2 regions of the Streptomyces sp. NPDC035033 genome follow, and region 2 is predicted to be linked to the other one. Evidence: predicted binding sites of a transcription regulator. Region 2 holds the regulator's gene; the other holds the start of a gene.
What was found. Region 2 encodes HrcA, which represses chaperone genes, less so after heat shock. Its sites were predicted from a motif close to TTNGCACTCNGNNNNNCNGAGTGCNAA; they were not measured.
Positions count from the first base shown of each region.

Region 1 (6,162 bases), on a different contig from region 2:
CGACCCGATCGCGTTCTTCGTCGGGCTGATCGCCGCCCTCCTGGGCCTCGGCGTGATGGTGCCGGGCGTGTGGCTCGCGGTGCGCGGGGTGCGCCGGGACCGGGTGGCGCGCGAGCGGCTGCTGCTGTGGGCGGCCCTGGACCGGCACGGGCCGACGGACGCGCGGCTGCGCCGGCCGGTGCTGAGCGCCTGCTGGATGGTGGTCTCCACCGTGCTGTGCGGGCTCGGGCTGTGGCTGGGCTTCGCCGTGCCCGCCGCGGCGAGCCCGTCGGAGGGCTACGGCCTCGTCGCGTACGGCATGGGCGTCGCCCTGATCTTCTGGATCAACGGCCTGATCGGGCTCTTCAAGGCCGTCGGGCACTTCCGGACGGCGCTCAGGCTCGTGCCGGCCGGCCGATCAGCATCGTCGGGGCGCCCGCGACACGTGTGAGCAGCACCGTCGCCGCGTTCGGGCCCTTGGGCCGCACCTTGCGCCGGATCTCCTCGGGCTCGACGGCCGAACCGCGCTTCTTCACCGTCAGGTTGCCCACCTCCCGCTCGCGCAGCAGGGCCTTCAGCTTCTTGAGGTTGAAGGGGAGTTCGTCGGTGATCTCGTAGGCGGCGGCGTACGGGGTGGGGGTCAGGGCGTCGGCGGTGACGTAGGCGATCGTCGCGTCGATCAGGCCGCCGTCCAGCTCCTCGGCGACCTCGGCGACCAGGTGGGCGCGGATGACGGCGCCGTCCGGCTCGTACAGGTAGCGGCCGACCGGGCGGACCGGCGGGTCGGGCAGGCCCCGGCCGGTGAGGGTCGCGCCGGAGGGCAGCAGGGTGGCGCGGCGGGCGCCCGGCTCCGTACCGAACCAGAGCACCGCCTCCTTCACGTCCCCGCCGTCCGAGATCCACTCGGCCTCGGCCTCGTCCGGGACGGTCTCGTGCGGGATGCCGGGGGCGATCTTCAGGGCCGCGTGCGGGGCCTTGCGGGCGGCGTCCATCGCCCAGGAGAGCGGCGGCGAGTACGCCTCGGGGTCGAAGATCCGGCCCCGGCCGCCGCGTCGGGCGGGGTCGACGAAGACGGCGTCGTACGGGCGGGTGTCGATCTCGGTGACGTCGGCGCAGCGGACCTCGATCAGGCCGTCGAGGCCGAGCGCGGCGGCGTTGGCGCGGGCGACCTCGGCGGTCAGCGGGTCGCGGTCGACGGCGAGGACGGAGACGCCGGCGCGGGCGAGCGCGAGCGCGTCGCCGCCGATGCCGGAGCAGAGGTCGGCGACACTGGTCACGCCGAGCTCCTTGAGCCGGGCCGCGCGGTGGGCGCCGACGGAGGCGCGGGTGGACTGCTCGACGCCGTTCGGCGTGAAGTACATGCGGTACGCGTCCTCCGCGCCGAACTTCGCCACCGCGCGCTGCCGCAGCCGGGCCTGGCCGAGGGCGGCCGACACCAGCTCGGCGGGGTGGTCGCGGCGCAGCCGGGAGGCGACCGCCAGCTCCTGGGCGGGGTCGTAGTCGCGCAGGGCGGCGAGGAGCGTCTGGCCCTCGGGGGAGAGCAGGGCGGCGAAGGCGGCGAGGTCGGTCACCGTCCCATTCTCCCCGGGGGTGCGCTGTGGGCCGGGCGGGGGACGGTGGGGCCGCCACGGCGGTGTCGCGGCCGGACGGGCGGATCGCGCTGACAGGATGCGGCGCCATACCGGTCGTACGACAAAAGGAAGAAATGATGACAAAGGGTGGCTCGCGCCGCGCCCTGGGGGCCGCACTCCTCGTCGCCGCGCTCACCTCCACCGCCGCCTGCGGGGACGGCGCCGAGCCCGGCGCCCCCGGCGCCCCGGCCCCCGCCGCCGGCCAGCAGGCCCCCGCCAAGTCCGCCGCCCAGCTCGCCCGGGAGAAGAAGGCCGTGGCGGCGGAGCAGAAGGCCGCGCGGGCGAAGCGGCGGGCCGCCGCCGCGAAGAAGTGGGGCCTCAAGCTGACGCCCCTGGAGGCGCCCGCCCCGCCGAGGACGAAGCCGAGGATCACCACCCGGAAGGGGTTCGAGACCGACGGCGAGGGACTGCCGCCCGTCTTCACCACCGTCCCCACCAAGGAGAAGGTCGTCTTCCTGACGATCGACGACGGCGCCGAGAAGGACCCCGAGCTCATCCGCATGATGAGCGAACTGGACATCCCGTACAGCGCCTTCCTCAGCGACTACGTGGTCAGCGACGACTACGGCTACTTCGCGAAGATGCAGAAGTCCCAGCCGCGCGGCGTCTCCCTCCACAACCACACCCTGAACCACAAGTACCTGCCCGGACTCTCCTACGCGCGCCAGAAGCGGGAGATCTGCGGGATGCAGGACGTCATCGAGAAGAAGTACGGCAAGCGCCCCGAGCTCTTCCGGCCGCCGTACGGCAACTACAACGAGGACACCCTGCGCGCCGCCAAGTCCTGCGGCGTCAAGGCCGTCCCGCTCTGGGCCTCCGAGGCCTTCCCCGACCACATGGAGTGGCGCGAGTGGGACCGGGACCTGCACCCCGGCGACATCGTCCTCACCCACTTCCGCGGCGAGGAGGACTGGAAGGGCAGCATGCCGGACATGGTCCGCCGGGTGATGAACGTGATCACGTCCAAGGGGTACGCGGTCGGCAAGCTGGAGGACTACGTATGAGCCGGCTCCGCCCGCTCGTGGTCGCGGCCCTGCTCCTCGGCCTCACCGGCTGCGCCTCCGCCGTCGACCCGCTCGAACGCCTCGGCCGCAAGGCGGTGGAGCGGGTCGCGGACCGCGGCCCGGACGGGGAGACCGTCCGGGCGGAGGGTTCCCGGGGCTGACGCCCCGGGGACGGGCCGGGGGGCGCCCTCGCGCAGCCGGTCCTCGGCCGCGGAGAGCAGGGCGGCGCCGGCGAGCAGGACCGCCACGACGATCTGCGTCCCGCCCGCCCAGAACCACCCCCCGCGCCACAGCGCCGCACCGGACAGGGCGATCAGCGCCATGGCCGCCACGAACCACCAGGGCGGCGGGACGCCCGCCGCCCGCTGCCCGGGATGCTCCGGGGCGCCCGAACTCAGCGCCGCCAGCGCGGTCAGGAGCAGGAGCATCCCCAGCGCGGCGGCGTCGATCACCAGCAGCAGCACGGCGAGGGCGACGTCGAGGGCGGTGGGGGCGGGGGGACGGGACGCGGCCATGGGGGCACCTTCGTACGGAACCCCGTGATCCGCTCGCGCGTTCCCCGGATCGAGACCCGATCGCGGCCCCGCCGCGCCCTTCCGGAACCGCCACGGAGTGAGGAATTGGCACTCCGCTTGACCGAGTGCTAATCGCGGTCATAGTCTCGGCTCTGGCACTCCCCAGTGGAGAGTGCCAACACAGCGACGGGCAGGTCCGGCACCCGCGACGACGGATCCACCTGGTCGCCACCTCAGACAGTTAACCCCGCGAGATCTCCGAAGGGGGAGGTCGGATCGTGACGACCGCCAGCTCCAAGGTTGCCATCAAGCCGCTCGAGGACCGCATCGTGGTCCAGCCGCTCGACGCCGAGCAGACCACGGCCTCTGGCCTGGTCATCCCGGACACCGCGAAGGAGAAGCCCCAGGAGGGCGCCGTCCTCGCCGTGGGCCCGGGCCGCTTCGAGAACGGCGAGCGCCTTCCGCTCGACGTGAAGGTCGGCGACGTCGTGCTCTACAGCAAGTACGGCGGCACCGAGGTCAAGTACAACGGCGACGAGTACCTCGTCCTCTCGGCCCGCGACGTGCTCGCGATCATCGAGAAGTAAGACGACGTACGTGCAGTGAACCGCGCCCCTGACCCCCTCCACGGGCGTCCAGGGGCGCGGTTTGTTTTTCCACCCGATTTCCGAGAGGGCTGAATCGCTCCCATGGCGAAGATCCTGAAGTTCGACGAGGACGCCCGTCGCGCCCTTGAGCGCGGCGTCAACAAGCTGGCCGACACGGTGAAGGTGACGATCGGCCCCAAGGGCCGCAACGTCGTCATCGACAAGAAGTTCGGCGCCCCCACCATCACCAACGACGGTGTCACGATCGCCCGCGAGGTCGAGATCGAGGACCCGTACGAGAACCTCGGCGCCCAGCTCGTGAAGGAGGTGGCGACCAAGACCAACGACATCGCGGGTGACGGCACCACCACCGCCACCGTCCTCGCCCAGGCGCTCGTCCGCGAGGGCCTGCGCAACGTCGCCGCCGGCGCCTCCCCGGCCGCCCTGAAGAAGGGCATCGACGCCGCGGTCAAGGCCGTCTCCGACGAGCTGCTCGCCACCGCGCGCCCGATCGACGACAAGTCCGACATCGCCGCCGTCGCCGCGCTCTCCGCGCAGGACCAGCAGGTCGGCGAGCTCATCGCCGAGGCGATGGACAAGGTCGGCAAGGACGGCGTCATCACCGTCGAGGAGTCCAACACCTTCGGCCTGGAGCTCGACTTCACCGAGGGCATGGCCTTCGACAAGGGCTACCTCTCGCCGTACATGGTCACCGACCAGGAGCGCATGGAGGCCGTCCTCGACGACCCGTACATCCTGATCCACCAGGGCAAGATCTCCTCCATCCAGGACCTGCTGCCCCTCCTGGAGAAGGTCATCCAGTCCGGTGGCTCCAAGCCGCTGCTGATCATCGCCGAGGACGTCGAGGGCGAGGCCCTCTCCACCCTCGTCGTCAACAAGATCCGCGGCACCTTCAACGCCGTGGCCGTCAAGGCCCCCGGCTTCGGCGACCGCCGCAAGGCGATGCTCGGCGACATGGCCACCCTCACCGGTGCCACCGTCATCGCCGAGGAGGTCGGCCTCAAGCTCGACCAGGCCGGTCTGGACGTGCTGGGCACCGCCCGCCGCGTGACCGTCACCAAGGACGACACCACCATCGTCGACGGCGGCGGCGACTCCGCCGACGTCGCGGGCCGCGTCGCCCAGATCAAGGCCGAGATCGAGACCACGGACTCCGACTGGGACCGCGAGAAGCTCCAGGAGCGCCTCGCGAAGCTGGCCGGCGGCGTGTGCGTGATCAAGGTCGGCGCCGCCACCGAGGTGGAGCTGAAGGAGAAGAAGCACCGTCTGGAGGACGCCATCTCCGCGACCCGCGCCGCGGTCGAGGAGGGCATCGTCTCCGGTGGTGGCTCCGCGCTCGTCCACGCCGTGAAGGTCCTGGAGGACAACCTCGGCAAGACCGGCGACGAGGCCACCGGCGTCTCCGTCGTCCGCCGCGCCGCCGTCGAGCCGCTGCGCTGGATCGCCGAGAACGCCGGCCTGGAGGGCTACGTCATCACCTCCAAGGTCGCCGAGCTCGACAAGGGCCAGGGCTTCAACGCCGCCACCGGCGAGTACGGCGACCTGGTCAAGGCCGGCGTCATCGACCCGGTCAAGGTCACCCGCTCCGCCCTGGAGAACGCCGCCTCCATCGCCTCCCTGCTCCTCACCACCGAGACCCTCGTGGTGGAGAAGAAGGAGGAGGAGCCGGCGGACCACGGTCACGGCCACGGTCACGGCCACTCCCACTGACGTGTGAACGTCGCGAGGCCCGGTGCTCCCGTCGCGGGGGCACCGGGCCTCGGTGTCTCTCCCTACGCCTCGACCGCGCCGAGCTGGTTCATCAGTCCGAGCAGGTCGTACTGCCACCAGCCCTCGACGATCTTGCCGTCGTCGCCGAAGCGGTGGACGGTGGTGCCGGTCATGGTGACCTCCATGCCGGTCGGCTGGAGGCCCATGAAGTCGCCGACGTGGGTCCCCTTCCAGCTCCACCGGGTGCACACGCGGTCGCCGTCGGCGATCTGGTCCTCGACGGTGAACGCGAAGTCGAAGCCGGCGCGCCACTCCTCCACCTCGCGCCGGACCGCGTCCGTCCCGATGGCGTCCTGCGGGTTCGCCGGATCGTGGTCGTGGTAGCCCTCGGCGAGCAGGACGTCGAGCAGCGCCACGTCCGTGCCGTCCGCCAGCCGCTCGAACAGCTGCCGCGCGTTCGCCTTGTACAGCGCCTCGTCCCGGACCACGTCCAGATCGGTGAAGGTCGGCATCTCGTCGCAGAGGGCCACCATCTCCCGGAAGATCCGGTCGGTCTCCGGCAGCTGCGAGTTGCGCATGGCCACGTCGTACGAGGGGAACTCGACGATCTCCACGACGTGCGAGGCGTCGGACCGGTCGGTCCCGACGATGCCGCGGGTGGCGGTCCGTTTCCCCCGGGTCTCCTCGACCCACCGGTCCATGAGCCGGTTGAGCT
Region 1 covers NZ_JBEZUZ010000011.1:59,474-65,635, reverse strand. The annotation lists gene AB0E83_RS07400 (hypothetical protein) at 1-430, shown strand, start outside; gene AB0E83_RS07395 (class I SAM-dependent methyltransferase) at 375-1,550, opposite strand; gene AB0E83_RS07390 (polysaccharide deacetylase family protein) at 1,688-2,614, shown strand; gene AB0E83_RS07385 (DUF6234 family protein) at 2,605-3,129, opposite strand; gene groES (co-chaperone GroES) at 3,408-3,716, shown strand; gene groL (chaperonin GroEL) at 3,819-5,447, shown strand; gene AB0E83_RS07370 (ester cyclase) at 5,510-6,162, opposite strand, start outside.
Region 1: a site for HrcA is predicted at 3,783-3,809, ahead of groL (chaperonin GroEL). Genes of this name have one in related genera too.

Region 2 (6,162 bases):
TCCACATGTCGAGGACGTCGGAGAGGGAGACGGTGAGGAAGTTCGCGCCGAGTTCGCCGGCGACGGCGCGGGCGATGAAGGTCTTGCCGCAGCCGGGAGGGCCGTAGAGGAGCAGTCCGCCGCGGAGCGACTTGCCGTAGAGGCGGCGGAGTTCGGGGTTGCGCATGGGGGCGAGGAAGGCGGCTTCGAGCCGTTCCTTGACGTCGGTCATGCCGCCGACGTCGGCGAGGCGGACGGCTCCGGGCGCGTCGACGTCCCAGGCGAGCCCGTCCCCGCCGTCGGCCTGCGGCTCCTCCAGGAACCGCGGCCCGACGAGGTCCGACACCTGCTCCTCGGCGGCGGCCCAGTCGAAGGAGTTCCCGGTCTCCGGCGGTTCGGGGGCGGCCGGGGCCTGCGACACGGGCGGGACCTCGGGCGCCCGCGGTACGACCGGTGGCGCAGGCGGCTCCGGCGCGGGCGGGGCCGGCGGCACGCCCATGGCGCGGACCATCAGCGCGCGGGCGGCGGCGTCCCCCGGGGCGTGCTGGAGGGCGACGGCCGCCTCCGTGACGGCTTCGTCGTTCCGCCCCTCGGCGAGGAGGAGTTCGGCGAAGTGGAGGCGCAGGGGCACGTCGCCGGGCGCGGCGGCGACCGCGGCGCGCAGACTGCGGATCAGGGGGGACTCGTCGGCCATGGGGGTCAGCCTAGAAAAGACCCCGGGCGCTTGGACAGCGGGTCCCCCGCGGGACCGGTTTCAGCTCCAGCGGCCGGTGCGGGCGAGGACGAGGGCGGTGGCCGCCGTGCCCGCCGTGGAGGTCCGCAGCACGCTCCGGCCGAGGCGGTACGGCTTCGCGCCCGCCGCCTCGAAGGCGGCCAGCTCCTCCGGGGAGACCCCGCCCTCGGGGCCGACGACGAGCACGATCGAGCCCTTCGCGGGGAGTTCGGCGGTGGCGAGGGCGCCGCTCGGGTGGTCGCGGTCCTCGTGCAGCACGGCCGTGAAGTCGGCGGTGGCGAGGAGCTGGGCGACCTGCTTGGTCGTCATCAGGTCGGCGACCTCGGGGAAGCGGGTGCGGCGGGACTGCTTGCCGGCCTCGCGGGCGGTGGAGCGCCACTTGGCGAGCGCCTTGAGGCCGCGGTCGCCGCGCCACTGGGTGATGCAGCGGGAGGCCGCCCACGGCACGATCGCGTCGACGCCGGTCTCGGTCATGGTCTCGACGGCGAGCTCGCCGCGGTCGCCCTTGGGGAGGGCCTGGACGACGGTGAGGTGCGGCTGCTCCTCGGGGTCCTCGTACACCGACGAAATCTCCACGGTCAGCCGGTCCTTGCCCTCCACGCCGAACACCACGCAGTCGAGCCAGCGGCCCCGGCCGTCGGTCAGGACGACGTCCTCGCCCGGCTGGAGCCGCTTCACGGAGACGGCGTGCCGGCCCTCGGGCCCGTCCAGGGTGAACAGCCGGGTGTCCGGGATCGTGTCGACGACGAAGACGGGGGCGGTCATGGGGCACTCCTGGGGGCCGGGTCGGCGAGTTCGGTGAGGGCGGTGTCGAGTTCGGCGGCGAGCACCTCGACGAGCTCCCCGGCGGGCAGTTCGCGGGCCAGCCGGTGGCCCTGGCCCGCCCACAGGGACATGCCCTGGGCGTCGCCGGCGGCGGCCGCGGCCTTCCGCAGCGGGGCGGTGAGGTGGTGGATCTCGGGATAGGCGGCGGGGGCGTACGGGCCGTGCTCGCGCATGAAGCGGTTGACGAGCCCGCGGGCCGGCCGGCCGGAGAAGGCCCGGGTGAGGGCGGTCCGGGTGAAGAGCGGGTCGGTCAGGGCCCGCTTGTGCAGCGGGTGGGCGCCGGACTCGGGGCAGCCGAGGAAGGCGGTGCCGAGCTGGGCGGCGGCGGCCCCGGCGGCGAGAACGGCGGCGATCTGCTCGCCGCGCATGAGCCCGCCGGCCGCGACGAGCGGCAGCGCGGTCGCCTCCCGGACCTGGGCGAGGAGGGCGAGCAGCCCGGTGCCGGGCTGCTGCTCGGCCGGGTCGTCGCGGTACGAGCCCTGGTGGCCGCCCGCCTCGACGCCCTGGACGCACAGCGCGTCGGCCCCGGCCGCCTGGGCCGTGCGGGCCTCCTCGGCGGAGGTGACGGTGACGAGCGTGTACGTACCGGCGCGGGCGAAGGCCTCGAAGGTCTCGGGCGCCGGGCAGCCGAAGGTGAAGGAGACGACGGGGACGGGGTCCTCCAGGAGGATCGCCAGCTTGGACTCGTACCCGTCGTCACGGCCGGAGTCGGGGTCGCCGAGCGCGGTCTCGTACCAGCCGGCCTCCCCGGCGAGCTGGTGCCGGTAGACCTCGACGGCCGCAGGGTCGGCGCCGGGTCCGGTCTGGGGCATGAAGACGTTGACCCCGAAGGGCCGTCCGGTCAGCCCGCGCACCTGTTTGATCTCCTGGTAGAGGCTGCCGGCCGTCTTGTAGCCGGCGGCGAGGAAGCCGAGCGCGCCGGCCTCCGCGACGGCGCCGACGAGCGCGGGACAGGAGGCGCCACCCGCCATGGGGGCCTGCACGATCGGGTACCGGAAGAGATCGTTCAGTGCGGTGGTGGACATATGGGCATCGTGTCATGCCCCTCCCCGCCCACGGGAAAGGGGCGGCACTCAGAGTGCCGCCCCTCTCACCCAGGGGTCACGCCGGACGGACCCGCCGTCCGTCCGCGTCGCCCGTCCACGCGTCCGCTCAGCGCCCGTTGAACGCGTCCTTCAACCGCGAGAACAGGCCCTGCTGCCCCGGCTGACCGTGCTTGCCCGGGGGACGACCCCCGGACCCCCAGCAGCGCGGGCCCACCCGCTCAGCGCCCGTTGAACGCGTCCTTCAGCCGCGAGAACAGGCCCTGCTGTCCAGGCTGGAACTGGCCCGTGGGGCGCTCCTCGCCGCGCAGCTTGGCCAGTTCGCGCAGGAGGCGCTCCTGCTCGGGGTCGAGCTTCGTCGGGGTCTGGACCTCGACGTGGACGATCAGGTCGCCGCGCCCGTTGCCCCGCAGGTGCGTGATGCCCCGGCCGTGCAGGGGGACCGACTGACCGGACTGGGTGCCCGGGCGGATGTCGATCTCCTCCAGGCCGTCGAGCGTCTGGAGCTGCACCTTGGTGCCGAGCGCGGCCGCCGTCATCGGGATGGTGACCGTGCAGTGCAGGTCGTCGCCACGCCGCTGGAAGACCTCGTGCGGGGTCTCCTGGATCTCGACGTACAGGTCGCCGGCGGGGCCGCCGCCGGGGCCGACCTCGCCCTCGCCCGCGAGCTGGATCCGGGTGCCGTTGTCGACGCCGGCCGGGATCTTCACCGTCAGCGTGCGGCGGGAGCGGACCCGGCCGTCGCCCGCGCACTCGGGGCACGGGGTCGGGACGACGGTGCCGAAGCCCTGGCACTGGGGGCAGGGCCGGGAGGTCATGACCTGGCCGAGGAAGGACCGGGTGACCTGCGAGACCTCGCCGCGGCCGCGGCACATGTCACAGGTCTGCGCGGAGGTGCCGGGCGCGGCGCCCTCGCCCGAACAGGTGGTGCAGACGACGGCCGTGTCGACCTGGATGTCCTTGGTGGTGCCGAAGGCCGCCTCGTTGAGGTCGATCTCCAGGCGGATCATGGCGTCCTGGCCGCGGCGGGTCCGCGAGCGCGGTCCGCGCTGCGAGGCCGTGCCGAAGAAGGCGTCCATGATGTCGGAGAAGTTGCCGAAGCCGCCGGCCCCGAAGCCGCCGGCCGCGCCCGCGCCGCCGGAGGCGGAGAGGGGGTCGCCGCCGAGGTCGTAGACCTGCTTCTTCTGCGGGTCCGACAGGACCTCGTAGGCGGCGTTGATCTCCTTGAACCGCTCCTGCGTCTTCGGGTCCGGGTTGACGTCCGGGTGAAGCTCGCGGGCGAGGCGGCGGAAGGCCTTCTTGATCTCGTCCTGGGAAGCGTCGCGGCGCACGCCGAGTGTGGCGTAGTAGTCCGTGGCCACTTACGACTCCGCCAGGATCTGTCCGACGTAACGTGCCACTGCGCGTACCGCTCCCATCGTTCCGGGGTAGTCCATGCGGGTCGGTCCGACCACGCCGAGTTTGGCGACTGCCTCGCCGCCCGAACCGTAGCCGACCGAGACGACGGACGTGGAGTTCAGCCCCTCGTAGGCGTTCTCGTGCCCGATGCGTACGGTCATGCCCGATTCCTTGACCTCGCCGAGGAGCTTGAGGAGCACGACCTGCTCCTCGAGGGCCTCCAGGACGGGCCTGATCGTCAGGGGGAAGTCGTGTCCGAAGCGGGTGAGATTGGCGGTGCCGCCGATCATCAGCCGCTCCTCGTGCTCCTCCACGAGCGTCTCCAGGAGGGTCGCGAGCACGGTCGAGACCGTGGCGCGGTCCTCGGACTCCTCGAAGGACTCGGGGAGGTCCTGCACCAGCTGCGGCACGTCGGCGAAGCGACGGCCGCCGACCCGGCTGTTGAGCCGGGCCCGCAGGTCGGCGAGGGAGGTCTCGCCGAAGGGCGCGGGGCAGTCGATCACCCGCTGCTCGACCCGCCCGGTGTCCGTGATGAGGACGAGCATCAGCCGGGCGGGGGCCAGCGACAGCAGTTCGACGTGCCGGATGGAGGAACGGGTGAGCGAGGGGTACTGGACGACGGCGACCTGCCGGGTCAGCTGCGCGAGCAGCCGCACCGTGCGGCCCACGACGTCGTCGAGGTCCACCGCCCCGTCGAGGAAGTTGTGGATGGCGCGCCGCTCGGGGGTCGAGAGCGGCTTGACGCCGGCCAGCCGGTCCACGAAGAGGCGGTAGCCCTTGTCGGTGGGGATCCGGCCGGCGCTGGTGTGGGGCTGGGCGATGTACCCCTCCTCCTCCAGCACCGCCATGTCGTTGCGCACGGTGGCGGGCGACACACCGAGCTTGTGGCGCTCGGTGAGCGCCTTGGAACCCACCGGCTCCTCGGTCCCGACGTAGTCCTGGACGATGGCGCGCAGCACCTCGAGTCTGCGTTCGCTCAGCACGCGCACACCTCCCGTTCCGCCGTTCCGGTTGCTCCGCTTTTGGCACTCGCCCTGTCCGAGTGCCAGGAAACCCCCGGCCAGTGTACGGCCGGGCCCGTCGTTCCTGGCAAGGAGGCGGACCCGCTAGCGTCGCTCCCATGGACATCGACGAGGCGGTCTGGGCGGCGCAGGGGTGGGAACGGCTCGCGGCGGGGGTGGGCCGGCGGCGGCTCCCCGGCTGGGACGCCACCACCGGCCTCGTCGTGGGAGAACGGGCCGTGCTGCTGTACGACACCGGCGCCACGCTCGCCGAGGGCGCCGGGATCCGGGCCCAGGCGGAGGCGGTCACCGGCGGCCGGCGCGTGACGCACATCGCACTCGGCCACCCCCACTTCGACCACGTCCTCGGCACCGCGGCCTTCGCCGGCGCGGAGGTCTTCGGCGCGGTCGGCACCGAGGAGCTGCTGTCCTCCGCCCGGACCCGCGAGGAGCTGTACGCGGACGCGGTGCGGCAGGGCGTCGAGGAGCGGGCCGCGGCGGAGGCGGCGGAGGCGCTGGTGGCCCCGCGCCACGTCGTCACCGGCGAGCGGACCCTCGACCTGGGCGGCCGGCAGGTCCTCCTCGCCAACGTGGGACCGGCCCACACCGGCCACGACCTGGTCCTCCTCGTGCCGGGCGACCGGGAGGTGGTCTTCTGCGGCGACCTGGTCGAGGAGTCCGGCGAGCCCCAGGCGGGCCCGGACGCGTTCGGCGCCCGCTGGCCCGACGCCCTCGACCGCCTCCTCGCCCTCGGCGGCGAGGACGCCCTGTACGTCCCCGGTCACGGCGCGGTCGTCGACGCGGCGTTCGTCCGACGCCAGCGCGATGAACTGGCACGCCGCTTCCGGGTGTCGTAGCGTCCCCGGAATGCGCAGCTACGACCCGGATCTGACGCCCCCCTGGAAGAAGCGGGCCCCCGTGCCCGAGGTCCCGGCCGACCCCGACCTGGTCGTGGAGGAGGTCTCGACGGGCTTCTGCGGGGCGGTGATCCGCTGCGAGGCGGGCACGGTGACGCTGGAGGACCGCTTCGGCAAGCACCGGGTCTTCCCGCTGGAGCCGCGCGGCTTCCTCCTGGAGGGCCGGGTCGTCACCCTGGTCCGCCCCGCGTCCGGCGGGCCGGCGCGCCCCGCCCGTACGGCCTCCGGCTCGATCGCCGTGCCCGGCGCACGCGCGCGCGTGGCGC
Region 2 covers NZ_JBEZUZ010000064.1:13,734-19,895, reverse strand. The annotation lists gene AB0E83_RS24025 (tetratricopeptide repeat protein) at 1-673, opposite strand, end outside; gene AB0E83_RS24020 (16S rRNA (uracil(1498)-N(3))-methyltransferase) at 734-1,477, opposite strand; gene AB0E83_RS24015 (nitronate monooxygenase) at 1,474-2,562, opposite strand; gene dnaJ (molecular chaperone DnaJ) at 2,802-3,941, opposite strand; gene hrcA (heat-inducible transcriptional repressor HrcA) at 3,942-4,961, opposite strand; gene AB0E83_RS24000 (MBL fold metallo-hydrolase) at 5,099-5,836, shown strand; gene AB0E83_RS23995 (DUF3097 domain-containing protein) at 5,847-6,162, shown strand, end outside.